DNA from 4 places in the Pseudomonas sp. H1_G08 genome. Region 1 is predicted to be linked to each of the others. Evidence: predicted binding sites of a transcription regulator. Region 1 holds the regulator's gene; each other region holds the start of a gene.
What was found. The regulator sigma-54, encoded in region 1, starts transcription at its own class of promoters, with help from an activator protein. The targets are predictions, from matches to a motif close to ANTGGCATNNANNTTGCTNT.

Region 1 (7,353 bases):
GATCAATCAGGGCGGCGGCCACGCCAACCATTCGCTGTTCTGGGAAGTGATGGTGCCCAACGGTGGCGGCAAGCCCAGCGGCGCGCTGGCCAAGGCCATCGACGAGCAACTGGGCGGACTCGACAGTTTCAAGGAAGCGTTCACCAAAGCCGCGCTGACCCGTTTTGGCAGCGGCTGGGCGTGGCTGAGCGTGACACCGGATAAAAAACTGGTCGTGGAAAGCAGCGGCAACCAGGACAGCCCGTTGATGAACGGCAACACCCCGATCCTTGGCCTCGATGTCTGGGAGCACGCTTACTACCTGCGTTACCAGAACCGTCGCCCGGAATACATCAACGCGTTCTACAACGTGATCAACTGGCCGGAAGTTGCTGCGCGCTATCAGGCCGCACTGGTTTAAGCCTTCAATAAAAACAATCAGGGCTGACTATGGGCACGGAAACACTGGCGATTGGCAGTGGGCGCATGTTTCGTTACGCGGTGGGTTCGCTGTTGCTGTTGGCGGGTATGACTTTACTGGTCGCCCACGCTTTGCAATGGCTGAATCTGGAACCGAGGCTGTTACGAGCCTTGCAGGGCGGTGCCATCTGCGCCTTGGGCACGGCGCTTGGCGCGGTGCCGGTGCTGGTGATACGGCGCATGCCGCAGGCACTCAGCGACACCTTGCTGGGATTTGGTGCCGGGGTGATGCTGGCGGCGACGGCGTTTTCGTTGATCGTGCCGGGCATAGCTGCGGCTGAGAGCCTTGGCCTGACGCCGTGGGCCGCCAGTGGCCTGATCTGCTTTGGCATCCTGCTCGGTGCGTTCGGTCTGTATCTGGTGGATCGGCGCATTTGCGGTGCCTCGCCGGAGATGCTCGTCGGCACGTTGGAGCATCCGGTGATTCCACCGCGAATCTGGCTGTTCGTGTTCGCCATCATCGCGCACAACATTCCGGAAGGCATGGCGGTTGGCGTATCTGCCGGAGGCGGGGTGGCGGACGCCGACAGTCTGGCGATGGGCATTGCGTTGCAGGATGTGCCGGAAGGACTGGTGATTGCTCTGGTGCTGGCCGGGGCGGGAATGTCGCGGGTCAGAGCGTTTCTGATCGGCGCGGCGTCGGGGCTGGTCGAACCGATATTTGCGCTGCTGTGTGCGTGGCTCGTGAGTCTGGCTCAGGTGCTGTTGCCGTTGGGGCTGGCACTGGCGGCGGGGGCGATGTTGCTGGTGGTGACCCACGAAGTGATCCCGGAATCGCGCCGTCATGGGCATGACAAGCTGGCCAGTCTGGGCCTTCTGATCGGGTTTTGTCTGATGATGGTGATGGATACGGCGTTGGGGTGAATGGAGGCGAGGAACAGTGTCCCCGCCTCGAGGATTATTCACCTTCGTCGAAATACCTTTCGATCAGATCGACCAATGCGTCCATGGCTTCCTGAGCCTGTTCGCCTTCGGTGCTCAAATGGATCTTGGTGCCTTTACCCGCCGCGAGCATCATCATTGCCATGATGCTCTTGCCGTCGACAGTCGTTTCAGGTGTGCGTCCCACTCGGATCGTGCAGTCTGGATACTGACCCGCCACGCCGACAAATTTGGCCGATGCCCGGGCATGCAGGCCCAGCTTATTGATGATTTCGATTTCACGAGCAGGCATCGCGGTGTGGATCCTTTAGGTGAGGTCGCGGTGGCGAACCTGGACGTTCTTCAGGGTTTTCTGCAGGGCCTGACCCAGTCGTTCGGTCAGGTAGACGGAGCGGTGATGCCCGCCGGTGCAGCCAATGGCAATGGTGACGTAGGCGCGGTTGCTGGCGGCGAAGCGTGGCAGCCACTTGTTCAGGTAGGCGTAGATGTCCTGATACATTTCTTCGACATCCGGCTGCTGCGCCAGGTACTCGGCCACAGGGGCATCGAGGCCGGATTGCGCGCGCAGCTCCGGTTTCCAGTACGGATTGGGCAGGCAGCGCACGTCGAACACGAGGTCGGCGTCGACCGGCATGCCGCGCTTGAAGCCGAACGACTCGACCAGAAACGCCGTACCGGGCTCCGGTTGATTCAACAGGCGCAACTTGATGGTGTCGCGCAGTTGATACAGATTCAGGCTGGTGGTGTTGATTTTCAGGTCGGCCAGATCGGCGATCGGACCAAGCAGGGCGGTTTCATCGTGAATCGCCTCGGCCAGTGAGCGATTTGCGTTGCTCAGCGGGTGACGACGACGGGTCTCGGAAAAACGCTTGAGCAGGGTTTCTTCATCGGCGTCCAGGTACAGCACATCGCACTTGATATGCTTGGCACGCACGTCTTCGAGCAACTCAGGGAAACGTGACAGATGGCTGGGCAGGTTGCGCGCATCGATCGACACGGCGACCAGCGGCTGCGCCAGTTCTGTGTGAATCAGCGCCCGCTCGGCCAGTTCCGGCAGCAAACCGGCCGGCAGATTGTCGATGCAGTAGTAGCCGTTGTCCTCAAGGACATTCAGGGCGGTACTTTTACCCGAGCCCGAACGGCCACTGACAATGATCAAACGCATGATTAGTGCCCGTTCTGCTCGTCCAGTACAACCTGGTACAAGGCTTCATTGCTCGGAGCGCTGCGTAGCTTGTCGCGCACTTCCTTGCGGTCGAGCATGCTGGCGATCTGGCGCAACAACTCCAGATGCGCGTCGGTTGCGGCTTCCGGGACCAGCAGTACGAACAACAGGTCCACCGGAGCGCCGTCGATGGCGTCGAAATCGATCGGGGCTTCGAGGTGCAGCAGGGCGCTCACTGGCCCCGCGCAGCCCTTGAGGCGGCAGTGGGGAATGGCGATGCCGTTGCCAAAACCGGTGGAGCCGAGTTTTTCACGGGCGATCAGCGCCTCGAAGACATCCTGCATCGCCAGATCCGGCACTTCGCGGTGGATCAGGTTGGCAATCTGTTCGAGGGCTTTTTTCTTGCTGCCGCCCGGCGCGTTCACTTGGGAACGGCCGGGGGTCAGGATGGTTTCAAGTCGGATCATGGATAGGGGTGTTAACGACCGGTCGCGCCCTGGAGGAGGCTCTGGGTCTTTTCCTTATGCTTTTTGAGTTGGCGATCCAGCTTGTCGGTAAGTGAGTCGATCGCAGCGTACATGTCGGTATCTTCTGCGTTTGCGACCACTTCACTGCCGGGAATATGCAAGGTGGCTTCGATCTTCTGTTTCAGCTTTTCGACGCACATCGTGACCTGCACGTTGGTGATCTTGTCGAAATGTCGCTCCAGTCGCTGGAGTTTTTCCTCGATGTAGGAACGCAGAGGTTGGGTCACTTCCAGTTGGTGTCCACTGATGTTGACTTGCATACAGCTTCTCCTTCGTTGCCAGTGCATAAAGCGGCAGGCCGAAAAGCCTGCCACTGGAACGCTGTAACGTGGCTTACATCAACCGCTTGCGTTCGCTCGAAGGCGCGATTCCGAGGGATTCGCGGTACTTGGCGACGGTGCGGCGAGCCACCTGAATGCCTTGTGCCTCCAGTAAACCAGCGATCTTGCTGTCACTCAACGGCTTTTTCTGATTTTCCGCAGCGACCAGTTTCTTGATGATCGCGCGGATCGCCGTGGACGAGCATTCGCCGCCTTCGGAGGTGCTGACGTGGCTGGAGAAAAAGTATTTCAGCTCATAAATACCGCGCGGGGTATGCATGAATTTTTGTGTGGTCACCCGGGAAATCGTCGATTCGTGCATGCCGACCGCTTCGGCGATGTCATGCAATACCAACGGCTTCATTGCTTCGTCGCCGTACTCGAGGAAGCCGCGCTGATGTTCGACGATCTGCGTGGCCACTTTCATCAGGGTTTCGTTGCGGCTCTGCAGGCTCTTGATGAACCAGCGGGCCTCCTGCAACTGGTTGCGCATGAAAGTGTTGTCGGCGCTGGTGTCGGCACGCTTCACAAAACCGGCGTACTGGGCGTTGACGCGCAGGCGAGGCACCGATTCCTGGTTCAGCTCGACCAGCCAGCGCTCGTTGTCCTTGCGCACGATCACGTCGGGAATGACGTATTCGGCTTCGGTCGACTCGATCTGTGAGCCGGGACGCGGATTGAGGCTCTGCACCAGTTCGATGACCTGACGCAGCTCGTCTTCCTTGAGCTTCATGCGCCGCATCAACTGGCTGTAATCGCGGCTGCCGAGCAGGTCGATGTAATCGGCGACCAGACGCTTGGCCTCGGTCAGCCACGGCGTCTTCGCGGGCAGCTGGCGCAATTGCAGCAGCAGGCATTCGCTGAGGTTGCGTGCGCCGATACCGGCGGGCTCGAATTGCTGGATGCGATGCAGGACGGCTTCGATTTCGTCGAGCTCGATGTCCAGTTCCGGGTCGAACGCTTCAAGAATTTCTTCGAGTGTTTCGTCCAGATAGCCCTGATTGTTGATGCAGTCGATCAGGGTCACGGCGATCAGGCGATCGGTGTCGGACATCGGCGCCAGGTTCAGTTGCCAGAGCAGATGACTCTGCAGGCTCTCGCCGGCCGACGTGCGGGTGGTGAAATCCCACTCATCGTCATCGCTGCTGGGCAGGCTGCTGGCGCTGGTCTGGTAAACGTCTTCCCAGGCAGTATCCACTGGCAGTTCGTTGGGGATGCGCTCGTTCCAATCGCCATCCTCGAGGTTATCCACCGTCGGGGCGGTTTCCTGGTAGGAGGGTTCCTGGATTTCGGCGGGCTTCTGTTCGGCGTTGTCGGCCAGCGGATCGGCATTGTCGAAGTCGTCGCCTTCTTCCTGGCGCTCGAGCATCGGATTGGATTCCAGAGCCTCCTGGATCTCCTGTTGCAGGTCCAGGGTCGACAATTGGAGCAGGCGGATGGCCTGTTGCAGCTGCGGTGTCATCGTCAGCTGCTGGCCCATTCTCAAGACTAGCGATGGTTTCATGGCAGGGGCTTAACACCTTATTCGCCGGCGCTTTGCGCCATCCACTACAGGGCGCCGAAGCGCCAAACTTAAGCAAATTATATGCCTGAAACTGAAGTGTTTGCCTAGAGCGCTGTAACAATTAAAGCGGATAAATGCGCCTTGAATCGATACAGCGCTGTCGCGCTTACAGGCGGAACTCGTGACCCAGATACACTTCCTTGACCAGATCGTTGGCCAGGATGGTCTCGGCATCGCCTTCAGCGATCAGTTGACCGTCGTTGACGATGTAAGCGGTTTCGCAGATATCCAGCGTCTCACGCACGTTGTGGTCGGTGATCAGCACGCCGATGCCCTTGGCCTTGAGGTGATGGATGATCTGCTTGATGTCGCCGACCGAGATCGGGTCGACACCGGCGAACGGTTCGTCGAGCAGGATGAACTTGGGTGCAGTGGCCAGGGCGCGAGCGATTTCCACCCGGCGACGCTCACCGCCGGACAGGCTCATGCCGAGGTTGTCGCGGATGTGGCTGATGTGGAATTCCTGCAGCAGGCTTTCCAGCTCCTTGCGACGACCGGCCTTGTCCAGCTCCGGGCGGGTCTCGAGGATCGCCATGATGTTGTCGGCGACCGACAGTTTACGGAAGATCGACGCTTCTTGCGGCAGATAGCCGATACCGGCCTTGGCGCGGCCGTGCATCGGCTGGTGGCTGACGTCCAGATCATCGATCAGCACACGGCCCTGATCTGCCTGCACCAGGCCAACGATCATGTAGAAGCACGTAGTCTTGCCGGCGCCGTTCGGGCCGAGCAAGCCGACGATCTGCCCGCTGTCGATCGACAGGCTGACGTCACGCACGACCTGGCGGCTTTTATAGGCCTTGGCCAGGTGCTGAGCTTTCAGAGTTGCCATTACTGGGATTTCTCTTCGGTTTTCTTCTTCGGCTGGATCACCATGTCGATGCGCGGACGCGATTCGGTGACCTTGCTGCCCGTGGCGCGACCGGCGCTGGCCAGCTTCTTCACGGTGTCGTAGACGATTTTTTCGCCCTGGGTGACGTTGTTATCCTTGTCGATAACCTTGGCCTTGTCGATCAGCACCACCCGGTTCTGCTGGGCGTGGTATTGAATCGTCACGCCGTAGCCCTTGACCGGGTTGGCGTCGCCCTGGGTCTGCAACTGCTCGAAGTAAGCCAGGTTGCCTACCGAGGTCACCACGTCGATGTCGCCATTGGGCGCGCGCGTCATGGTCACGGTGTTGCCTTTAACGATCATCGAGCCTTGGGTAATGATCACGTCACCTTTATAGGTGGCGATGCCATTCTTGTCGTCCAGTTGGGCGTCGTCGGCCTGAATGCGGATAGGCTGCTGCTGATCGTTCGGCAGGGACCAGGCGCTCGCGCTTCCCAGTGCTGCGCCCAGACTGAGCAAAATAGGGAGGGTTTTAACGAGCCTCATACTGTCCTCTTACGTTCGATTGCAGGTGTATCCTGCTGTCCTTCAGGTACGCTTTCATTCCGACGCCAGTCGATACGCCGCCAGCGCCCTCGATTCTAACGGGTTGCGCGGTCTGCGCATATTCTTGCTGCGGGAACACGGTCATGCGGGCGCTGGTGATCAGGGTGCCGCGCTGTTTCTCGTCGGTGCGCTGTACGCGTACCGAATCGATCAATTCAACTTCGGTGCCGCCCGAATTCACTTCGCCGCGCTCGCTGGTCACGTGCCACGGGAAGTCGGTGCCGCGGTACATGTTCAAATCAGGCTTGGTTACCAGAGTGACATCGGTGGCCTTGACGTGCTCGGCCTTGTCGGAGGTCATCTCGTACTGCACCTTGCCGTCGGGCAGGTATTGAATGGTGTGCGTGTTGGTCGCGTACCAGTCGATCGGATTCTCGGCGGCCGAGACCGGCGGCTTGTCGAGGAAGCGCTCAGGGCTGATGTTCCAGTAGCCCACCGCAGCGAAAATCGCCGCGATGCAGCCGAACAGCAGGAAATTGCGAAACTTTTTGCTAAACATGGTCAGGCTCACAGGTACGCGGCGTTGGCCGCTTCGAGGCGGCCCTGGGCGCGCAGGATCAATTCGCAGAATTCGCGGGCGGCACCTTCGCCGCCACGGGCGCGGGTAACGCCGTGGGCGTGTTCGCGGACGAAATCGGCAGCGTTGGCCACCGCCATGCCCAGCCCTACACGGCGGATCACCGGCAAGTCTGGCAGATCGTCACCGAGATAGGCGACTTCTTCATAGCTTAGGCCCAGTTGCGCGAGCAGACCGTCGAGTACCACCAGTTTGTCCTCGCGCCCCTGAAACAGATGCGGGATGCCGAGGTTTTTCGCGCGGCGCTCGACCACCGGGGTCTTGCGACCACTGATGATCGCCGTCTGCACGCCGGCATTCATCAACATCTTGATGCCCTGGCCGTCGAGCGTGTTGAAGGTCTTGAACTCGCTGCCGTCTTCGAGGAAGTACAGGCGCCCGTCGGTGAGCACCCCGTCGACGTCGAACACTGCCAGTTTGAT
Region 2 (7,353 bases), 1.0 Mb from region 1:
TCTGCGCGCTGATTTCCTCGACCGCATAACGCTCGGCGAGGTTTTCCTCCAACTGGAACTTGCGGAAGTTGTTGGAGAAATACAGCACGCCACCCGGTGCCAGCCGCGCCATCGCCAAGTCGATCAACTGCACCTGATCGCGCTGTACGTCGAAGATGCCTTCCATGCGCTTGGAGTTGGAGAACGTCGGCGGGTCGATGAAGATCAGGTCGTATTCGTCGCGGCTGCTTTCCAGCCACGCCATCACATCACCCTGCTCCAGACGGTTCTTGTCCGAGAAGCCGTTCAGCGACAGGTTACGCCGCGCCCAGTCCAGATAAGTTTTCGACAGGTCGACGCTGGTGGTGCTGCGCGCGCCGCCCTTGGCCGCGTGCACGCTGGCGGTCGCGGTGTAGCAGAACAGATTGAGGAAGCGTTTGCCGGCCGCCTCTTTCTGAATGCGCATGCGCATCGGCCGGTGGTCGAGGAACAGGCCGGTATCGAGGTAATCGGTGAGGTTGACCAGCAGCTTCACGCCACCTTCATTGACTTCGACGAACTTGCCCTGCGCAGCCTGACGCTCGTACTGCTTGGTGCCGCTCTGGCGCTCGCGGCGCTTGACCACCACGCGGTTCTTGTCGACATTCAACGCCTGCGGGATTGCCGCCAAAGCGTCGAACATGCGCGCCGAGGCTTTTTCCGGGTCGATGGATTTCGGCGCGGCGTATTCCTGAACGTGCACCCAGTCGTGGTACAGGTCGATGGCCATCGCGTATTCCGGCATGTCGGCATCATAGACGCGGTAGCAATCTATGCCTTCGCGCTTGACCCACTTGCCCATCGCCTTGAGATTTTTCTGCAAGCGATTGGCAAACATCTGCCCGCCTTCGCTCAGGCGCGGCTGTTCGATCACTGGCGCCGGGGCTGGCGTCGGCTTGATCGGGTTGCCGTTCTTGTTGAACTTGCGCTCTTGCGGCTCGTCCGGGGTCTGATCGTAAGCCGCTTGCTCGCGCTCGGCCTGACGCTGTTCCGGAGTGCGGCGTTCGCCAGTGACGAACTGATCGGGCAGGACCTTGATCAGCAGCAGCTTGCACGGCAGCGCGCCGTTCCAGAACGAATACTGTTTATGGCTGCGAATGCCCATGCGCTTGCCCAGATCCGGGGCGCCGGTGAACACCGCCGCTTCCCAGTTCAGGCAGGCCTGACGCAGACGCTCGCCGAGGTTCTGGTAGAGATACAGCAGGCTGGCTTCGTCACCGAGACGCTCGCCGTACGGCGGGTTGCAGATGACCAGACCTTTCTGGTTCTGATCCGGGCGCGGCTCGAAGGTCGCCACTTCGCCCTGGTAGATCTTGATCCACTCGCTGAGGCCGGCGCGCTCAACGTTATTGCGGCCTGGCTGAATCAGTCGTGGATCGGCTTCGTAACCGCGAATCCACAGCGGCGGTTTGGCCAGACCGGCGTCAGCACGCTCGACGGCTTCTTCGTGGAGTTTTTTCCACAGTGCCGGCACATGACCGAGCCACGCGGTAAAGCCCCACTGCTCGCGACGCAGGTTCGGCGCCATGTCGGCGGCAATCATCCCCGCTTCGACGAGAAACGTACCGACACCGCACATCGGGTCAGCCAGTGCGCCACCTTCGGCGGCAATTCGCGGCCAGCCGGAACGGATGAGGATTGCCGCCGCGAGGTTTTCCTTCAGCGGCGCCGCGCCCTGCTGCAAGCGATAGCCACGCTGGTGCAGGCTGTGGCCGGACAGGTCGAGGGAGAGAATCGCTTCGCCGCGATCCAGACGCAGGTGAATGCGCAGGTCCGGGTTGAGCTTGTCGATGGATGGACGATCACCCTGTGGCGTGCGCAGTTTGTCGACGATGGCATCTTTGACTTTCAGCGCGCCGAAGTGGGTGTTGTCGATGCCCGAGCCGTGGCCGCTGAATTCGACGGCCAGGGTGCCGTCGCTGAGCATGTGATCCTGCCAGTCGATGTCGAGCACGCCGTGGTAGAGGTCTTCGGCGTCCTTCATCGGGAAACGCTTGAGCACCAGCAACACACGGTTGGCCAAACGCGACCAGAGGCACAGGCGATAAGCAGTTTCCATGGTCGCCATGCCACGCACGGCGGAGGTGTGCTCGCGCGCTTCTTCAAGGCCAAGCCCGACGGCTTCCTCGATGAGCAGGCCTTCAAGGCCTTTGGGGCAAGTGAGGAAGAGTTCGAAACGATCGGACATGGTAATTCCAGAGCCTTTGGCTAGTGGGCCGGCAACGCATTGCCGACCCGGTTTTCAATCAGGCGCTTTTCTGAAAGAGCGCCCGCGTGGCACGAAGGTGTGCCGTTCCATCCCCGCTGCTCGGGTTAAAAGAGCTTAGATGCCGGGACAGATAAAAAAGTTGGTGAAACAAAAAGACTGAAAGCGACCCTTCGTCGAATATTACCCAAGCGCAAACGTGGGTCATTCTCACTAAAGGATTAACCCCCTGAGCCAGCGGGGCGCCGATCATACCGGGGTTTGCGCAATGAACGTTGAATAAATACGCGGTTATTTATCGCCATAGCATCCTTTACGTTACGTGCTTATGACAAAACGATCATTCCCTCGGTGTGACTCATTGGTTAGAACTGAACACAGGTTGACGTCGCAACGGCGTCAACACCTTGGCTCGCCACGCCGGCAGCGAGCCGCACGATGGCAGGTTTTTTCTGCCAGACCTCAATTGAGGTCAACGCGACACTACAGTCAACAAGTGAGGGAAACACCCTATGAGAAGACTTAAGCGTGATCCGTTGGAAAGAGCATTTTTGCGCGGATATCAATATGGCGTTGGTGGCAAATCCCGTGAGCTTTGCCCATTTACTCTACCGTCGGTACGTCAAGCCTGGATCAACGGCTGGCGAGAAGGACGCGGCGACAACTGGGACGGTATGACCGGCACTGCGGGAATCCACAGACTCAACGAACTTCACGCCGTCGGCTGACACAGGGCATTTATTCCGACACGACAATCTGAATTTGCATTGAATTAACCACGCACGTCCCTCCCGGACGGCGGGCTACGGCCCAGGGGCTCCTTCGAGGAGCCCTTTTTAATGCCTGCAAAAAGGGTTAACCGGGAGCCACGTGGCGAGGGGATTTATCCCCGCTCGGCTGCGCAGCAGTCGCGAAGTCGGAATTTCAATTTAACTGGCATATCAATGTGCAAGGTTTGGGGCTGCTGGGCAGCCCAGCGGGGATAAATCCCCTCGCCACAAAGGCTCCCCAAGGCCTCGGCAATCCTCAGCGCAACGCGGCGATGGCGTCTACCGATTCACGAATCAGCGCCGGGCCTTTGTAGATGAAGCCCGAATAGATCTGCACCAGGCTCGCGCCAGCAGTAATTTTCTCCGCCGCGTGTTTGCCCTCGGTAATCCCGCCCGCAGCAATGATCGGCAAACGCCCGGCCAATTCGCCCGCCAGCACCTTCACGGTATGGGTGCTCTTTTCACGCACCGGCGCACCCGACAGACCGCCCGCCTCGTCGCCATGCTCCATGCCTTCAACACCGACACGGCTCAAAGTCGTATTGGTGGCGATGACCGCGTCCATGCCGGTTTCGATCAACGCCTGGGCAACCTGCGCAGTTTCTTCGTCGGTCATGTCCGGCGCGATCTTGATCGCCAGCGGCACATGCTTGCCGTGACGCAGAGCCAGTTCGGCGCGGCGCGTGGCCAGGTCCGCGAGCAATTGTTTGAGCGAGTCGCCGAACTGCAGGCTGCGCAGGCCCGGGGTGTTTGGCGAGCTGACGTTGACGGTGACGTAGCTGGCGTGGGCGTAAACCTTGTCCAGGCAGATCAGGTAATCGTCGACCGCGCGCTCGACCGGGGTGTCGAAGTTCTTGCCGATGTTGATGCCCAGCACGCCCTGGTATTTCGCCGCAGCGACCCGCGCCAGCAAGTTATCCACGCCGAGGTTGTTGAAGCCCATGCGATTGATGATCGCCTCGGCTTCCGGCAGGCGGAAGATGCGTGGTTTCGGGTTGCCCGGCTGCGGACGCGGGGTCACGGTGCCGATCTCGACAAAACCGAAACCCAGTTGCGCAAAGCCGTCGATGGCCGCGCCGTTCTTGTCCAGACCTGCCGCCAGCCCTACCGGGTTCGGGAACTCCAGCCCCATGACGGTCACCGGCATTTTCGCCGGTGCCTTGCACAGCAAGCCGTTGAGGCCCAAACGTCCACCCGCGCCGATCAGATCCAGCGACAGATCGTGGGAGGTTTCCGGGGAAAGTTTGAACAACAGCTGACGGGCCAGGGTGTACATGGGCGGCAATGACTCGGGCGGCGAAAAGAGGCGGCGATTATAGCCGGGCATCGTCCCCCGGCGCGAGGCGCCTGCGCGAATCAGGCGACTGGCATATGCCTTGCACCACCCCGCTCATCAGTCTGCCGACCAATGACGGCGCGCAGGCCAGGACAATGGCGTCGTCCCCGGGTTTTGCCTGCGCAGAATCCGGGACGACGTTTTTTTTGAGGTAGCGTATGAACGAAACGTCCTTGGGGCCTTTGGCCTGGGTCAATGGCAGCGATGCGCCGGAGAAGAGCGCGATCAATCTCGGCTTCATGGCGCTGAGCGACTGCGCCTCGGTGGTGGTCGCCGCCACCCAGGGCTTCGCCCAGCCCTACGGCCTGACGCTGAACCTCAAACGTCAGGCCTCATGGGCCAACCTGCGCGACAAACTGGTCAGCGGCGAACTGGATGCCGCGCACAGCCTGTACGGACTGATTTACGCGGTGCACCTGGGCATCGGCGGCGTCGCCCCGACCGACATGGCAGTGCTGATGGGCCTGAACCAGAATGGCCAGAGCCTGAACCTGTCCCATGGTTTGCAACAGGCTGGCGTGAACAGTCCTGAAGCGCTCGATCAGCATGTGCACCAAAGCCGCGCAAAACTGACCTTCGCCCAGACCTTCCCCACCGGCACCCATGCGATGTGGCTTTATTACTGGCTGGCGAGCCAGGGCATTCATCCGTTGCAGGACGTCGACAGCGTGGTGGTGCCGCCGCCGCAAATGGTTGCGCACCTGCAAGCCGGGCGCATCGACGGCTTTTGCGTCGGCGAACCGTGGGCGGCCAGCGCCGTGCAGCAGAATCTCGGTTTCACCCTGGCGACCAGCCAGAGCATCTGGCCCGACCACCCGGAAAAAGTCCTCGGCTGCACCCGGGAATTTGTCGAGCAATACCCCAACACCGCGCGGGCGCTGGTCATGGCCATTCTTGAGGCCAGCCGCTTCATCGAAGAAAGCCCGGAAAACCGCCGCAGTACCGCGCAATTGCTCAGCGCCACCGAATACCTCGACACCCCCGCCGCCTGCATCGAGCCGCGTTTCATGGGCGACTACGCCGACGGCCTCGGCAATCGCTGGCAGGACCCGCATGCGCTGCGTTTTCACGGCGGTGGCGAGGTCAATCTGCCGTACCTCTCCGACGGCATGTGGTTCATGACCCAGTTTCGTCGCTGGGGTCTGTTGCGCGAGGATCCGGATTATCTGGCCGTAGCCCGCCAGGTTCAGCGTCTGGATCTGTATCGCGAGGCCGCCAGCGCTGTCGGTGTTGCGACTTCGTACGCAGACCTGCGCAGCAGCCAGTTGCTCGACGGCAAGGTCTGGGACGGCAGCGACCCGGCGGGTTATGCGCGCAGTTTCAAACTGCATGCCCTGAGCGACACCGCCCCCCTTCTCGCCCAGCGCTGACAGGAGACCGCGAACATGTTGCGCATTCTGCTGATCAACGACACCGCGAAAAAAGTCGGACGCCTGAAAGCGGCGCTGACCGAGGCCGGCTTCGAGGTAATCGACGAGTCCGGCCTGACCATCGACCTGCCGGCGCGCGTCGAAACGGTGCGCCCGGACGTGATCCTGATCGATACCGAGTCACCGAGCCGCGATGTCATGGAGCAAGTGGTGCTGGTCAGCCGCGACCAGCCCCGGCCGATCGTGATGTTTACCGACGAACATGACCCGGGGGTGATGCGTCAGGCGATCAAGTCCGGGGTCAGTGCCTACATCGTCGAAGGCATTCACGCACAACGGTTGCAGCCGATTCTCGACGTGGCGATGGCGCGCTTCGAGAGTGACCAGGCCTTGCGCGCGCAATTGCAGGCGCGCGATCAGCAACTGGCCGAGCGCAAGCGCATTGAACTGGCCAAGGGTTTGCTGATGAAGATGAAGGACTGCAACGAGGAAGAGGCCTATACGCTGATGCGCCGCCAGGCGATGAGCCGCCAGCAGAAGCTGATTCAGGTGGCGGAGCAGATCATTGCCATGAGCGAGTTGCTGGGCTGAAGTTTTCGCTGCAAATCAAGAGCCCCTCACCCTAGCCCTCTCCCGGAGGGAGAGGGGACCGACCGCGTTGTCTGGCGCTGTCCGCCGACCTGAACGACCGAGTCGATTATGGATTCACTCGAAATCGTTCAGATCGGCAAATGATTCGGCCATCCCCCGCTCGGTTCCCTCTCCCGGAGGGAGAGGGGACCGACCGCGTTGTCTTGCGCTGTCCGCCGACCTGAACGACCGAGTCGATTATGGATTCACTCGAAATCGTTCAGATCGGCAAATGATTCGGACATCCCCCGCTCGGTTCCCTCTCCCTCTGGGAGAGGGCTAGGGTGAGGGGCTTTTGCTTTTCAGCTGTTGGCACAAATCTCGCTAAGTAAACCGCACAGGTAACCAACGGCGGTTGCCCCACCTACGACAAAGACGTCGCTCACCCCGTTCGCCCCTCGGCGAATCAGGTAGCGGCGTTTTTGCGTTTTGGCCCCACAGAACGGGGCCGGTGGTGCGGCCGTGAGGCGCTCCACCTGCTGTGCATGACTCCTTTCGAGACTCTTTTCAGCCGAGGTGCGCGATGAATTCAAGCTTCTGGAAATCCGGCCATACCCCGACCCTGTTCGCGGCCTTTCTGTATTTCGACCTGAGCTTCATGGTCTGGTACCTGCTCGGCCCGCTGGCGGTGCAGATTGCCGCCGACCTGCACCTGACCACCCAGCAACGCGGCCTTGTCGTCGCCACGCCGATTCTGGCCGGCGCGGTGTTGCGCTTCGCCATGGGCATGCTCGCTGATCGCTTGTCGCCGAAGACCGCCGGGCTGATCGGCCAGGTCATCGTCATCTGCGCGCTGTTCGGCGCCTGGAAACTGGGCATCCACAGTTATGAACAGGCGCTGATCCTCGGCCTGTTCCTCGGCATGGCCGGCGCGTCGTTTGCCGTGGCCCTGCCGCTGGCCTCGCAATGGTATCCGCCAGAGCACCAAGGCAAAGCCATGGGCATCGCCGGTGCGGGCAACTCCGGCACCGTGTTCGCCGCGCTGCTGGCGCCAGTGATTGCCGCCGCGTTCGGCTGGAGCAA
Region 3 (7,353 bases), 1.9 Mb from region 1:
TAAACGCTGACTTTTGCTGCCTTGACCGCCATGTTCAATCCTTGGTGACCCGGTTGATTTCCTCAAGGCTGGTGATGCCTTGCATGGCCTTGTGCAGCCCGGAGGTGCGCAGATCGGCGAAACCGTCGCGACGCATCTGGATGTCGATTTCCAGCGAATTGCCCTCGGCCATGATCAACCGTTGCAGGTCCGGTGTGTTCTTTACCACTTCATAAATCCCCACGCGTCCTTTGTAACCGCCGTTGCAGTGATCGCAACCGACCGGCTCGTAGATCGTGAAATGACCGATGCGTTCCTCAGGGAAGCCTTCCTTGAGCAAGGTTTCGTGGGGGATTTCCAGCGGCCGCTTGCAGTGCGCGCACAATTTGCGCGCCAGACGCTGGGCGATGATCAGGCTGACCGAGGTGGCGATGTTGAAACCGGGAATGCCCATGTTGTGCAGGCGCGTGAGGGTTTCCGCCGCGCTGTTGGTGTGCAGGGTCGACAGTACCAAGTGGCCGGTCTGCGCGGCCTTGATCGCGATCTCGGCGGTTTCCAGATCGCGGATCTCGCCGACCATGATCACGTCCGGGTCCTGACGCAGAAACGAGCGCAGCGCCTGGGCAAAGTCCAGCCCTTGGCGGGGATTGACGTTGACCTGGTTGATGCCTTCCATGTTGATTTCCACCGGGTCTTCGGCGGTGGAAATGTTGATGTCGACGGTGTTGAGGATATTCAGCCCGGTGTACAGCGACACGGTTTTACCGGAGCCGGTGGGGCCGGTGACCAGAATCATCCCTTGCGGCTGTTTCAGCGCGGCGAGGTACAAGGCTTTTTGTTCGGCTTCGTAACCCAGTGCATCGATGCCCATTTGTGCACTGGACGGGTCGAGAATCCGGATCACCACTTTTTCGCCCCACAGAGTCGGCAGGGTGTTGACGCGAAAATCGATGGATTTGCTTTTCGACAGGCGCATTTTGATGCGGCCGTCCTGAGGTTTGCGCCGTTCCGAGATATCCAGACTGGCCATTACCTTCAAGCGCGCGGCAATGCGCCCGGCCAACTGGATCGGCGGCTTGGCCACCTCGCGCAGCATGCCGTCGGTGCGCATGCGCACCCGATAGTTTTTTTCGTAGGGTTCGAAATGCAGGTCGGAAGAGCCGCTTTTGATCGCATCGAGCAGCATCTTGTGCACAAAACGTACGACCGGGGCGTCGTCGGCATCGAGGCCGCCGATCACGTCCTGTTTGTTGTCATCAATGGACTCGACGTCGAGGCCGTCGAGATCGACATCGGCCATTTCCTCCAGGCCCGAGGCATGGCTGTCGAAGAACTTGTCGATGGCGTCGCTGAGCTTGTCGTCCTCCACCAGAATCGCTTCGGTGCTCAGGCCGGTGCTGAACTGGATGTCGCTGATCGCCTGCTGATTGCTTGGGTCGGAAAGGCCCACGAACAGTTTGTTGCCGCGCCGCCAGAGGGGCAGGGCGCAGTGCTGGCGAACCAGTTTCTCACTGACCAGACCCTTGGGCTGAGTCTCTTTGTCGAGGCAATGCAGATCGAGCAGGGCCATGCCGAAATGTTCCGAGGCGATCTCGGCAATTTGCCGGCTGTTGACCAGTTTGTTGTGCACCAGGTAATTGACCAGAGACACGCGATTGCGCTGGGCCTGCGCCCAGGATTGCCGGGCGCTTGTTTCCGTGAGCAGTTCGGCCTGGACCAATTGCTTGGCCAGACCGCTCAGAGCGATGTCATTCATGGGGATTCCGCACGCTTGCCGTTCATGACTTATAGCCTAGTCAAGTGACAGCGCCAAACACGGCCGGTGCAGGTGACAAAAAGTGTCAGATAGTGCGGTTGCGGGTTGTAGGAAACGGCGCAGGCGATTGCGCGCGCCCAGCAGGCGGGGCCTGAAAGGCGTTGGCATGGGCTGTGCTGAGCCTTGTTCAGATCATGAGATTTCGACTCATGCATGGAGCGTGTCTATGAAAAAACAACAAGGTTTCACATTGATCGAGCTGCTGATCGTTGTGGCGATCATCGGCATTCTGGCGACTATCGCCCTGCCGCAGTATTCGAAGTATCAGGCGCGGTCGAAGGTGACCGCTGGGATTGCGGAAGCATCAGCTCTTAAGGTCAATTTTGAAGACGTGATCAATGCCGGATCGACTGACCCGAGCATTACCAACGTGAACGGCGGCACAGCGGCCACGCAGAATTGCACGTTGGCGGCATCCGGAAAAGTCGCCGATGGGACGGGTACTATTACTTGTACGCTTCTCAACGCTCCAGCGCCTGTTCTCGGCCAGACCGTAACGCTGACACGCAGTCCTACCACTGGCTGGACCTGTAAGTTCTCCGGCTCGAAAGAATATACAACTACGAGCTGCCCAGGCGTTTGACACGCACCTGCAACTTAAAAAGCTCCGCAATTGCGGAGCTTTTTATGGCGCAACGGTTTTTAAAAGCTCCAATAATTTCAGCAGCTTATGAACTTTCCAAAAAACCGCAACTTGCATGCGAAGATTGAGCGAGTCATGCATTTTGCATGAAAATGAAAATTGGCATTTTTCATAACTCATTGTTTTTAAAAGAATTTATATGGCAAAAAAAGTTGGCACAGCGTTCGCAATATCTCCGGTAACCCTGCTGACAAGCGTTACAGCAGACTTCCAGTAAAAACAGGAGTTACTCGTATGAAGAAGTTCGCTATCACTGCCGCTGCTACCGCTCTGACCCTGACCATGGCTGGTGGCGCTTTCGCCCAGTCCGCTCAGGCTACCCAGTCGCCAATGGTTCTGGCTGCCGGTGAAATGACCAAGGCTAAAGAAGAGACTTCCGATACCTGGATCACCACCAAGGTCAAAGCTGATCTAGTCACCGAAAAAGGCATTCCAGGCACTGATATCAAAGTCGAAACCAACAAGGGTGTAGTTTCCCTGTCGTCGACCACTGCGGTAACCGAGTCGCAGAAAGAAGTCGCCGTAGGCATCGCCAAGAAAATCAAAGGCGTTAAAGCGGTCTCCGCTGACGGCCTGAAAGCCGAGTAAGGCAAGACTTCTCGCCTGAACCGGGAGAAGACGCGACAGACGGGCCGAGCAATACGTCTGCCGCAACTTTAGAGTTCATGCGAACGGTCACACGGATGTGACCATTACAGGCCCCGGCACTTGTGTCGGGGCCTGTTCTATTTGGAGAATCAAAAGATCGCAGCCTTCGGCAGCTCCTACAGGGAAATGCATTCCAAATGTAGGAGCTGCCGAAGGCTGCGATCTTTTGCTCTTCTCAGTTACCGCGTTTGCTGTTGATCTGCCTCAAGCGATTACCTTCAAAGCGCAGGTACTGGTACATGCCGTTGTTCGGCCCGTAGGTCCATTCCTCGACCTGAAACTCTTCGCGCCGATTGGCACTGCGCTTGTAGCCGAGCACATCGCGACTGACCGGCTCACCACATTTTTGCAGCACTTCGCTGGCGCGGTCGCCGAGGCTGATCAATTGGCTGCCGCAGCGCAATGTATCCGAAGCCGACGCATGGCAGGCGGCGCAGGTCAGAGCGAGCGCCATCAACCAGTTACGCACGGTCATTCGGCATCCAGGTGCATTTGCGTGACCACGCGGCCATCGCTTTCGGCCTCGCCGAGGTTGGCGTCGATGAAGTACACGCGGTCATCCTCGAGCTTGCCCTTGTCGACCAGGTAATCCTTGATGGTGCTGGCGCGGTCCTGGCCCAACTGGCGCAACAGCACCTCGCTGCCACTCCAGAATGCGATCACGCCCTGGCGCATTTTCGCCGTGCGTTCTTCTTTGCCGAGGTCTTTCCATTCTGCCGGTGGCTGGGTTTTCAAGCGGGTGCGGTAGATGCCTTCGAGCAACGCGCCTTTCTCGCTTTCGGGCACTTGCAACAGCGAGGCCTGGGCCGGGACTTTGTCGCCACGGCGCTGGAGCATCTTGTAGTAGTTGTACTGATATTCGCGTTCCAGACGTTGCTCGGCCAGCAGTGGCCCATCGCTGCTCTTCGCGGCCGTGCCTTCGATTTCCAGGCGCAGCGCCGGACGTTCCTTGAGTGCCTGCGACAGTTTCACCAGCGCCGCTTCGGCGTCTTTGCTCAGATCGCTGGAGCCCGGCGCGAAGGACACCGTGCCGAGGTCTTCGGAGCCGCCGCCACTGACCAGCCCGCCGATCATTTTGAACGGTGCGGCGGCCGCTTTGACGATCAAATTGCGCAGGGTTTGCCAGACGATCGGCATCACGCTGAACTGTGGATTATTCAGGTCGCCGGTCACCGGCAATTCGATGGAGATCTTGCCGTCGACGTCCTTGAGCAGGGCGATCGCCAGTTTCAGCGGCAGACTCACTGCATCAGGGCTGTCGACCTTCTCGCCCAGTTGCAGCTGCTCGACGACGACTTTGTTCTCGGCTTTCAGCTGGCCTTTGGTGATCAGGTAGTGCAGATCAAGGTTGAGCCGGCCCTTGCGGATGCGGTAGCCGGCGAATTTGCCGGAGTAGGGCGTCAGGGTCGTCAGTTCGACGCGCTTGAAGCTGGTGGCGATGTCGAGGCTGGCCATCGGGTCGAACGGATTGACCGCACCCTTGATGGTCACCGGCGCATAACGGTCGACCTTGCCTTTGATATCGACGCTGGCCGGCTTCGCCTGACGACTGTCAATGGTGCCGATCTGACCGTTGAGCTGCTGCACGGCGGTGGCGAAATTCGGCGTCAGGCTGAAGTCGGCGAAGTTGGCCGAGCCGTCGTTGATCGCAATCGCGCCGATGTGAATACCCAGCGGTTTGTCCTTTCCTGCCGGTTTGGCTGCGGTGCTTTTTGCTCCGCTGTCGGCCGGTTGCGGGATCAGCAGGTCGTCGACGTTGGTGGTGCGATCGTCGTTGATCATGAAGCGTACATAGGGCTGCAACAGGTTGACCTTGTCGATCGACAGGCTGTCGCCGTGCTGATAGTTGATGCCGTCGACCACTACTTGCTGCCATTTGAGAAAATCGCGGGTCTTGAGCGTATCGAGGGTGTGCAGTTGATCGATCTGCGCGCGGCCGGTGACGCTGAGGGCCAGTGGTTCGGTGCTTTTCAGGTTGACCTTGAGGTCACTGCCGAGCATGCCGCTGCGCAGTTCCAGGCGAATGAACGGGTTGATATAGGACTGCGCGACACGCAGGTCGACGTCCTGGGTTTTCACGTTGAGCTGCGCGTTGACCGGGGCCAGATTGACCGTGCCGTCGGCGCTGATCTTGCCTTGCTTGCCCAGGCCGCTGTCGAGCTTGAGCTTGAAAGGCGAGCCGTTGAGGCTGTCGAAATCCTGCAGATCGACGTTCAGCGGGGTGATGTCCAGCGCTACTGCCGGTTGCGCCGAGCGGTCGGCGAGATGGACCGTGTAGTTGCGCAGTTGCACATCCTTGACCAGCACCTGCCATGGCTTGCTCGGCGCGCTTGGCTCAGGTTTCGGCGAGTCGGCGGCGGCCGGTGTATCCGCCGGTTCGGCAGCGGCTTTGGCAGCCGGTTTCGACGGTTGGCTGGCGAACAGCTTCTGCCAATCCAACTGGCCGTCGGCTTCCAGCGCCGCCCAGGTTTCCAGTTTGTTGCTGCGGATCTTGCCGACCACCACTTGCTGCTTGGCCAGGTCCAGCGAGGTTTCGCTGACGTCGAGGCGTTCGAGCCTGGCCAGCGGACGTCCGTCCGGAGCCTTGATGGCGAACGGCGCAATGCTCACCGCGACGTTGTTCAGCAGCAGTTCGGTCTGTTTCGACAGGTTGAGTTTGTACTCGGTGCTGAGGCTGACCACGCCGTTTTCCAGCACTAGCGGCACGGCGTCGCGCACGTAGGGCCAGAAGGATTTCATCTGGCCATCGGTGACTTTCAGGGTGCCTTCGGAGGTGAACGGGATCAGGCTGAAATTGCCGGTCCAGTCGATCCGCCCGCCAGCGGGGCCGATGGCGACGAGGGTCATGTCGGCGCTGTCCTCGGGCAGGGTACTGAGGTTTTTCAGCTCGAAACTGAGGTCGTCGTAAAGAAATTCGATCGGCTCGCTGGGCCGCATATCCTCGAAATGCACCACGCCGCCGGCCAGTTTGATGTTGTCGATACGCAGCGGGAATGGCTTGGCGTCGGGATCGGCGGGTGTCGGCTCGCTCGGCGGCACGTTGAACAGGCCGAGCAGGTTGAGCTTGCCGTCCTTGGCGAAGAGGATTTCGCTTTTGGGTTTGTCCAGTTCGATGTCGGACAGATGCAGCGCTTTGGTCCACAGGCTGTCGATTTGCAGGTTGGCATAGAGGCGATCGAAGCCGACCTGCTCCTTGCCCGGCTCGCCGATCACCAGCCCCCACAGGGTGACCTCAAGGCTGAAGGGGTTGAGTTCGATGCGCTGCAGATGCGCCGGCATCGTCGCGTAGTTCGCCAGTTGCTGGTTGGCCACGCGCAAGGCAATGCCCGGCAGGATCAAAAACCCCAGCAGGCTGTAGAGGGCCAGGGCTGTCAGCAGTGCGCCAATCGCGCGAATCAATCCTTTGGGCATGTGCGGCTTCATCTGTCTGAATCGGAGTGCCTTGGAGTATGGCACGCGATTCTGGTTCCGAAGTGCTTGATGTGGGACAGGATTGTTCAGAAATTTCTGTAGGAATAGATCTCCCCGGTGGGAGCGAGCCTGCTCGCGAATGCGCTGGTTCAGTGAAAAACAAGTCGACTGACACTGCGCTTTCGCCAGCAGGCTCGCTCCCACAGGGAAATGAAATCGCTCATGCCGGAGGGATCACAGCTGCAAAATCAGTGTCTTCAACGGTGGCTGCTGGTCCCGCGAGGGGAAGTCCGCACCCGGGGTCATCACGCTCCATTCGCGCACCGGGCGACCGGCCTTTTCGGCGCAGCGCAGCACTTGTTCGCGCCAGTCGTCCATGCTGACTTTCGCCAGGTTGTTGCAGCAGATCAGTACGCCGTTGTCGGCGGTGGCCAGCAGCGCGGGTTTGAGCAGGCTCTGATAATCGCGTAGCAGGTCGACGGTGGCGAATGCGCTTTTGGCCCACGCCGGCGGATCGAGCAGGACCAGATCGTATTGGCGCTGTTCGAGGCGCTGATAGCTCGGCAGCTTCTGCCCGCGCCGCACGCTGATCGGCAGGCCAGCGAGCTGGCGGATCGCCGGGAAGTAATCGGACTGAATGAATTGCATCGGCGGCAGTTGCGGGTTGAGCAAACCATTCTCGCGACCGACCGCCAGGTTGCCCTCGGCAAAATCGAGGTTGCACACCTCACGTGCACCGCCGGCCGCTGCACTGAGGCCAACACCACAGGTGTAAGCGAACAGGTTGAGCACGCTTTTGCCTTGCGCGTGATCCTTGACCCAGCCACGGGTGTTGCGCAGGTCGAGGAACAGTAGC
Region 4 (7,353 bases), 2.5 Mb from region 1:
ATAGTTGCTCTGACCCTTGATCAGATCAACCAGCTCATTGGTCAGGTTAACGTTCGACTCTTCCAGCGAGTTGGACACCACCTCACCCAACGTACCGGTCTTCGGCGCGTCGTAGCCCGGAATACCCGAAGCGAAAGTCTCTTTCCAGCTGGTGCCACCGACAGCCTGCAAGCCCTGTTCGTTGGTGAAGCTGGCCAGTGCAACCTGACCAATCGCCTTGCTCTGGTTGTTGCTGAAGTTGGCAAACAGCGTACCGGTGCCGTCGATGGTCAGGTTAGTGATCTGGCCAGTGGCGTAACCATCCTGAGTCGGGATCGTACGCGAAGTATCAGCGTTGTACTGAGTGGTGTTGGCCATCGAGATGGTCACGCCATTCGGATTCGCTGCCGCGCCGTTAGGCGTAAACACGCCATTGGTCACAGTGCCCGGCACCCAGCCAGTCATCTTCAGATCGCTGCTGATGATCGGGTTGGCTGGATCCGCCGGGTTAGGCGTGCTCACCTGAACCAGCTTGCCGGAGCTGTCGAACGACAATGTCGAGGCAACCGGCGCAGTGGTCACAGGGTTGCTGCCGGTAGCGTCCGGGTTACGGCCATCGACCAGGGTGTAAACCTTCCAGGTGTTCCCGCCAGTCTTGACCATGTACTGGTCCATGACGTGGGCGTTGCCCTGGGTGTCATAGATCGGCGTGCTGAACGACTTGGTGTACGTTTCCGGCTTCGACGGGTCGAACGTCACGGCGCTGGCGCCGGTATCGACGATCACTGGCGAAGACGAATTGAGGTTGATGCTCGAGGTCACCGCAGAAGACGACTTCGGCGCCAGGTTCGAGGTGTCGATCTTAAGGTCAGTCAACACGCCGTTGATGATCTTGCCGTTGGCATCCACACCGTAACCCTGCAGACGCGAGGTGTAGTCGGTGTTGGTGATGTAACCGGCGTTGTCGACCTTGAACGTACCGGCACGGGTGTACGAGATCGAGCCGTTGTTGCTCATGGTGAAGAAGCCGGAACCGTTGATGCCCATGTCCAGCACGTTGCCAGTGTTGTTGATGTCACCCTGGGTGAACTGCTGGGAAACGTTGGCCAGGCGCACGCCGTTGCCGATCACTTTGCTGCCGCTGCCCAGACGAGTCGACGAATAGACGTCTTCGAATTCTGCGCGCGAGGATTTGAAACCGGCGGTGGCGACGTTGGCGATGTTGTTGCCGGTGACGTCGAGTTGTTTGTTGGCGGCATAGAGACCGCTAAGGCCGATGTTAAAAGACATGTTCCACTCCTTCGTGCCGGGTTAGTCGGCTCTATATACCAATGGTTTGTACTTTGGACAGGGCAACGGTGCCCTTGCCGGCCAGGTTGAGCATCAGCTCGCCACCGGTCTGGCTGATCGTCACGCTGTTGACGGTCGCCGGCAGGTAGGTCGCCAGGTCGGTCGCGGTGCCGTTGATCGGTGCGTTGGCCTTGAACGTGTAAGTGCCGACCGGAACCACGGTGCCGGCGGTGTCCTTGCCGTCCCAAGTGAAGCTGGCATCGCCGGCAGCGCGGCTGCCCAGGTCGATGGTGCGCACGGTTTTGCCGTCCTTGTCGGTGATCGTCACGGTGCCGCCGGCAATCGACGAAGGCACGGTGACCGAACCGGTCAGGCCTTTGCTCGGGTCATCGAGCTGGGCGGTGTTGGTCTGCACGATCACGTTGCGACCGACCAGCGACGACGCTTGCAGCGCCTGCGACGAGTTGTAGTTGCCGGCAAGGCCACTGACAGTGGAGTTCAGCGTGGTGATGCCTTCAAGGCTGCTGAACTGCGCCAACTGCGCGACGAAGGCGCTGTTGTCCTGCGGGTCGAGCGGATTCTGGTTTTTCAGCTGGGTGACCAGCAATTGCAGGAAAGCATCCTTGCCCAGCGCCTGGCCGCCGGTGGCACTGTTGGTCGCCGAAGCGATGCCGCCCGACGTCGTGCTGCTGGCCTTCTTCGACGAGTTGGCCAGGATGTCGTTCATGCTCAGGCTGCTGGTGGTATCCGTAACGCTCATGGCAGTCGCCCCTTATTACTGACCGAGGGTCAGTACCTTCTGCATCATGGTTTTGGCGGTGTTCATCATTTCCGCGTTGGTCTGGAACGAGCGGCTCGCGGAAATCATGTCAGCCATTTCTTCCACCACGTTGACGTTCGGGTAGTAGACGTAGCCCTTGGCGTCGGCGGCCGGATGGTTCGGCTCGTAGCGCGCTTCGAGGTTGCTCTGGTCTTCGACGACGCCAAGCACCTGCACGCCCTGCCCGGCCGCGTCCTGGTTCTGGAACAGCGAATTGCTGCCGCCGGCCTGGCCGCCCTGGAACATGGTGGCGAACACCGGATGACGGGCGCGGTAGGTCTGGTCGATGCTCGACGAAACGGTTTCGGCGTTGGCGATGTTCGAAGCCACGGTGTTCAGACGCGTGGTCTGCGCGCTCATGCCGCTGCCGGCAATGTTGAAAACGCTGGACAGGGACATGGATTATTCTCCGCGCAGGGCTGACACCAGCCCTTTGAATTTGCTGTTGAGCAAGGTGAAGCTGGCCTGGAAGCCGACAGCGTTTTCCGCGTAGTTCGACTGTTCCAGTTGAGCGTCGACGGTGTTCTGGTCGATCGAAGGCTGCATCGGCGTGCGATACATCAGCGACTCGTCGCCGTTGCCCAGCCCTTCAGCCTCGATGTGCCGGCTGTTGGTCATGTTCAGGGCAAAGTGGCCGCCGGTCTTGGTCTTCTCGGTCTGTGCTTCGAGCACTTTGGAGAAATCCAGATCCCGCGCTTTGTAGTTCGGGGTGTCGGCGTTGGCGATGTTGTTGGCCAGCACTTCGGCACGCTGGGCGCGGAAGCCCAATGCCTTTTCGTGAATGCCCAGCGCTTTGTCGAAGCTGATGCTCATGTCGGGAACCTTCAGGTGACCGGTTTTTCGTACTTGAGCTTTAGCAAGCGCCGTGCCAAATGATCAAAGCCCCGTATTCCGGGGCTTTGTGCCGAACAGGCTAAGCGGCAATGCCAGAAAAGCGGCAACCGGTTACCGCCGGATGCCGCTTTTCTGCCGCTTGCCGTCGTTGCCAGGTCAGCGCAGATCCCTGTGGGAGCGAGCCTGCTCGCGAAGGCGGCGTGTCAGGCGCCAACTGTCTTATGGACAGACCGCTTTCGCGAGCAGGCTCGCTCCCACAGGGGATTCGTGGAAAATAATTCGGGCATAAAAAAAGGAGGCCTTTGCGGGCCTCCCGTTTTTGTATCAGCGCAAACCGCTTATTTCGCCTTGTAGATAATCCCCGGGCTGCACTGAACCATCTGGTAATGATCCGGCAATCCGTTCAGCGCTTCCGAAGCGCCAAGGAACAGATACCCGCCCGGCTTCAACGTGCTGTGAATGCGCAACAGGATGTCCTTCTTCACTTCGGCAGAGAAGTAGATCAGCACGTTGCGGCAGAACACGATGTCGAACTTGCCCAGCGCCGCGTAGCTGTCGAGCAGGTTGAACGAGCGGAATTCCACCCGGCTCTTGATCGGCGCCTTGACCACCCAGCGCCCCGGCCCTTTCGGGTCGAAGTAGCGTTGCAGGCGTTCCGGCGACAGACCGCGACCGATCGCCAGGCTGTCGTACTCGCCGGTCTTGCAGTTGTTGAGCATCAGGCCCGACAGATCGGTGGCAACGATCTGCACACCCATCTTCAACTGACCCAGGTTGCTGCGCTCGAACTCGTCGATCGACATCGACAGCGAGTACGGTTCCTGTCCCGACGAGCAGGCCGCCGACCAGATCCGCAGACGCTGGTTGGGGCTGGCCTTGATCGCTTCCGGCAGTACCTTGTTCTTCAAGACTTCAAACGGATAGGTGTCGCGAAACCACAGGGTTTCGTTGGTCGTCATGGCATCGACCACCTGCTCGCGCAAACCGCTGCGCGGCTGGGTCTGGATGCGCTGTACCAGCTCACCCAGGGACTTGATGCCTTGCTGCTCCATCAGTTTGTTGAGACGGCTCGAGACCAGATACTGCTTGTTTTCACCGAGCAGAATGCCACAGGCTTTTTCCAGGAAGACCCGGAACTGTTCGAAATCCAAATTACCCGTAGACAATGATGCCGCCTCTTAAATCGTGTTGACCGCCAGGGACAGAAGGTCCCTAGCTGATATCTGCTGCTTTGATCCGGTCGACTACCCGGGATGCGAGGTCATCAGGACGGAATTTGGCCAGAAAGTCATCAGCACCGACTTTCTTCACCATCGCCTGATTGAATACCCCCGACAACGAAGTATGCAGGATGATATGGAGCTTTTGCATGCGTGCGTCGCCGCGGATTTCCGCCGTCAGGGTGTACCCGTCCATCTCCGGCATCTCGATGTCGGAAATCATCATCAGGAACTCTTCTTCCGGCTTCTTGCCCTCGTCGACCAGCTTGCGCAGGTAATCCAGCGCCTGCTTGCCGTCGTTCAGCGCCACCACTTCGACACCGATGGTCTGCAGGCAACGCGTGACCTGCTTGCGCGCCACCGACGAGTCATCGACCGTCAGTACCCGCAGCGACAACGCCTTGGTCTGCGTCTCGACATCGACCACGCCCACCGAAATCGCTTCCGGCGTCGGCGCCACCTCGGCCAGCACCTTCTCGACGTCGATGATTTCGACCAACTGATTGTCGACCCGCGTCACAGCGGTCAGGTAGTGATCGCGACCGGTGCCCTTGGGTGGCGGATGGATCTCTTCCCAGTTCATGTTGACGATGCGCTCCACCGAGCGGACCAGGAAACCCTGGGTCTTGGTGTTGTACTCCGTGATGATCACGAACGGACTGTTCTTGTCTTTCAACGCACCGGAGCCCGTTGCCATTGCCAGATCCAGGATCGGAATGGTCGCTCCCCGTATATTCGCTACCCCGCACACGACAGGACTGGATTTGGGCATCAACGTCAGCGACGGGCATTGCAACACTTCCCGTACCTTGAACACGTTGATCCCATAGAGCTGCGGCCCGTCGAGACGGAACAACAGCAGCTCGAGGCGATTCTGCCCTACCAGTTGCGTGCGCTGGTTCACCGAATCCATTACACCAGCCATGCCCAGACTCCTACACCAACGCCAAGTGTTGTTGCGACGCACATTCATTGCTAAACGGCACGGCGCTTGCTTTTTAACTCGTATGAACGCTCAAACGACATTTTCCCGACGCCTGACATCTTCCCTTCGCAAAGGGCTTTGCGCGGTGTCCGCCGTTTGCTGCTTGCTTGCTGGCAGTCCTGCCCATGCAGATGCGGTTACCTTGCCTGATATGCTTATCGGCGTGACTCAGGGCTTTCTTGAATTCACCGTAGAAGACTATTTGGCTTCCAGTCAAACCGAAGGCCGCTACGAAATCGAAGTCAACCAGCTCGACCCGCGCATGCGCATGCCCATGTGCGACAAGGAATTGACAGCCACGCTGGAGAGCCCGGCACGCCCGCTGGGCCGCGTCACGGTGAAGGTTCGCTGCGAAGGCAGTTCGCCCTGGACGGTGTTCGTACCCGCTCAAGTCCGCCTGTTTCGCGAGATCGTGACGACCACTCGTCCGCTGAAACGCGCCGGCATTATCGAGCCGCAGGATGTGACCTTGCGCGAGCGCGACGTCAGCACGATCAACCAGGGTTTCCTGACCTCGGTCGACGAAGCGATCGGGCAGAAACTTACCCGACCAACGGTCGCCGATCAGGTCATAACTCTGGTGCATCTGGAACAGGCCGAAGTGGTCCGTAAGGGTGACCAGGTGGTGATCACTGCCCGCAGCGGCACCCTTGCCGTACGCATGCCGGGGGAAGCGCTCTCCAATGGCGGCATGAAAGAACAGATTCGAGTAAAAAACCTTAATTCTCAAAGAGTTATCAAGGCGCAGGTGATTGCGCCGGGACAGGTCGAAGTGGCCATGTAAAAGCCCTGTGGAGAAAACTGGCGCCGATCCCGTCGCTTCCCTAAACTGTGCCGCAGCAAGACTCGCAACGGCGCATGCAAGCTTATGGTTGATTGGGCCTAAAGTTTTTCAGGGGATAGCCGAAAACATGGCAAGCGTCCAAATTCCCAGAGGTTTTTTATCATGGTTATCGATTTCAACCGATTGAACAGTTCCTCGTCACTAACCGGCAGCACACGTACCAGCAACGCCAAGGAAAGCGCTGAAAACAGCCCCTCCGCGCCGCTGAATACCCAGGCCGAACAGGCCAATGTCGCCAAAAGCGGGGAGTCGGTACACCTCAGCAATGAGGCTCAACAGTTGCAGAAGGTCACTGACAAGCTGCGCGATCAGCCTGCTGTCGACAAAGCCCGTGTGGCCGAGTTGAAAGCCGCGATTGCCGATGGCAGCTATAAAGTCGACAGCAACCGTGTAGCCAGCAAACTGCTCAACTTCGAAGCCCAGCGCTAGGCTTTTGCCGGCGCCAGGCTTTTGGACGCTTAAACCCCAAGGCCAGCCATGCACGACACTAACTTATTGCAACTGATCAACGACGACTTTGCTCCAGCGCAACAATTGCTGGAGTTATTGCAAACCGAATCCCTCGCTTTGCATGGTCGTGACATGCCGTTGCTGGAAGAAATTCTGGCGACCAAGCAAGCGTTGATCATTCTGCTCGAGCAGCATGGCCGCAAGCGCAGCGAAATCCTCGCCAGCCTCAACCTGCCGACCGATCGCACAGGTCTTGAGCAACTGGCCAGCCAGTCGAGCATTGGCGACCAGTTGCTGACCCAGGGCGATGCCCTGACCGCGCTGATCGCCCAGTGCCAGGCTGCCAACGTCAAGAATGGCCAGTCGATCCAGATCCAGCAGGCGACCACGGCCAATCAGCTGAAGATCCTCACCGGCGGTGAGCCGCCAGCGCTTTACGACGCCAGCGGGACCTTTGCCAAACCGGTCAAGCCGCGAACGCTCAGCCAGGCATGAGCCATTCGCTGACCCTGCACTATCCACCTGCGCAACATGCTGGCAAAATACTGGCCAGTCGTCTTATTTTGTCTGGAGATTGAAGAACCGTGTCCAACACCCTAAGCGCGGATGATGCTCCGCAGCCTCCGAAGGTGCTCACCACGCCACTGGAAATCTCCAGCAACCTGCGCCAGCTGCAAGACAGCCACGATCCGCTGATCATCACCTTCCATGAACGCAGCCAGCGTTTTCAGAGCTACCTGATCAAGGTCGACCGCGAAACCGCGACGATCGCCCTGGACGAAATGATCCCGCGCGATGGCGAACGCTTCCTCCAGGCTGGCGAGCCGTTCAAGGTCGAAGGCTTTCATGACGGCGTGCGCATCGCCTGGGAATGCAACGGCACACTGAACATCGAAGAATCCGACGGCGACCGTTTCTACACCGGCGACCT

Region 2: the regulator sigma-54 is predicted to act here: its motif matches at 4,358-4,377, upstream of AB4N85_RS04150 (CmpA/NrtA family ABC transporter substrate-binding protein).
Region 3: the regulator sigma-54 is predicted to act here: its motif matches at 1,896-1,915, upstream of AB4N85_RS17475 (pilin).
Region 4: the regulator sigma-54 is predicted to act here: its motif matches at 2,943-2,962, upstream of flgB (flagellar basal body rod protein FlgB).

What each region holds. Positions count from the first base shown of each region.
Region 1 is NZ_CP162822.1:5,774,150-5,781,502, forward strand. Features, by position in the region: gene AB4N85_RS25995 (superoxide dismutase) at 1-400, shown strand, start outside; gene AB4N85_RS26000 (ZIP family metal transporter) at 430-1,323, shown strand; gene AB4N85_RS26005 (HPr family phosphocarrier protein) at 1,358-1,633, opposite strand; gene rapZ (RNase adapter RapZ) at 1,649-2,506, opposite strand; gene ptsN (PTS IIA-like nitrogen regulatory protein PtsN) at 2,509-2,973, opposite strand; gene hpf (ribosome hibernation-promoting factor, HPF/YfiA family) at 2,985-3,293, opposite strand; gene AB4N85_RS26025 (RNA polymerase factor sigma-54) at 3,367-4,857, opposite strand; gene lptB (LPS export ABC transporter ATP-binding protein) at 5,024-5,749, opposite strand; gene lptA (lipopolysaccharide transport periplasmic protein LptA) at 5,749-6,294, opposite strand; gene lptC (LPS export ABC transporter periplasmic protein LptC) at 6,281-6,853, opposite strand; gene AB4N85_RS26045 (KdsC family phosphatase) at 6,862-7,353, opposite strand, start outside.
Region 2 is NZ_CP162822.1:894,707-902,059, reverse strand. Features, by position in the region: gene rlmKL (bifunctional 23S rRNA (guanine(2069)-N(7))-methyltransferase RlmK/23S rRNA (guanine(2445)-N(2))-methyltransferase RlmL) at 1-2,206, opposite strand, end outside; gene rmf (ribosome modulation factor) at 2,737-2,952, shown strand; gene AB4N85_RS04155 (quinone-dependent dihydroorotate dehydrogenase) at 3,251-4,270, opposite strand; gene AB4N85_RS04150 (CmpA/NrtA family ABC transporter substrate-binding protein) at 4,489-5,700, shown strand; gene AB4N85_RS04145 (ANTAR domain-containing response regulator) at 5,716-6,291, shown strand; gene AB4N85_RS04140 (nitrate/nitrite transporter) at 6,854-7,353, shown strand, end outside.
Region 3 is NZ_CP162822.1:3,853,279-3,860,631, reverse strand. Features, by position in the region: gene AB4N85_RS17485 (type II secretion system F family protein) at 1-32, opposite strand, end outside; gene pilB (type IV-A pilus assembly ATPase PilB) at 35-1,735, opposite strand; gene AB4N85_RS17475 (pilin) at 1,962-2,378, shown strand; gene AB4N85_RS17470 (BON domain-containing protein) at 2,673-3,026, shown strand; gene AB4N85_RS17465 (DUF2845 domain-containing protein) at 3,262-3,561, opposite strand; gene AB4N85_RS17460 (DUF748 domain-containing protein) at 3,558-6,509, opposite strand; gene AB4N85_RS17455 (class I SAM-dependent rRNA methyltransferase) at 6,732-7,353, opposite strand, start outside.
Region 4 is NZ_CP162822.1:3,239,349-3,246,701, forward strand. Features, by position in the region: gene flgE (flagellar hook protein FlgE) at 1-1,269, opposite strand, end outside; gene flgD (flagellar hook assembly protein FlgD) at 1,301-2,029, opposite strand; gene flgC (flagellar basal body rod protein FlgC) at 2,045-2,488, opposite strand; gene flgB (flagellar basal body rod protein FlgB) at 2,492-2,902, opposite strand; gene cheR (protein-glutamate O-methyltransferase CheR) at 3,262-4,089, opposite strand; gene AB4N85_RS14710 (chemotaxis protein CheV) at 4,136-5,068, opposite strand; gene flgA (flagellar basal body P-ring formation chaperone FlgA) at 5,151-5,912, shown strand; gene flgM (flagellar biosynthesis anti-sigma factor FlgM) at 6,075-6,401, shown strand; gene AB4N85_RS14725 (flagella synthesis protein FlgN) at 6,450-6,917, shown strand; gene AB4N85_RS14730 (flagellar brake protein) at 7,007-7,353, shown strand, end outside.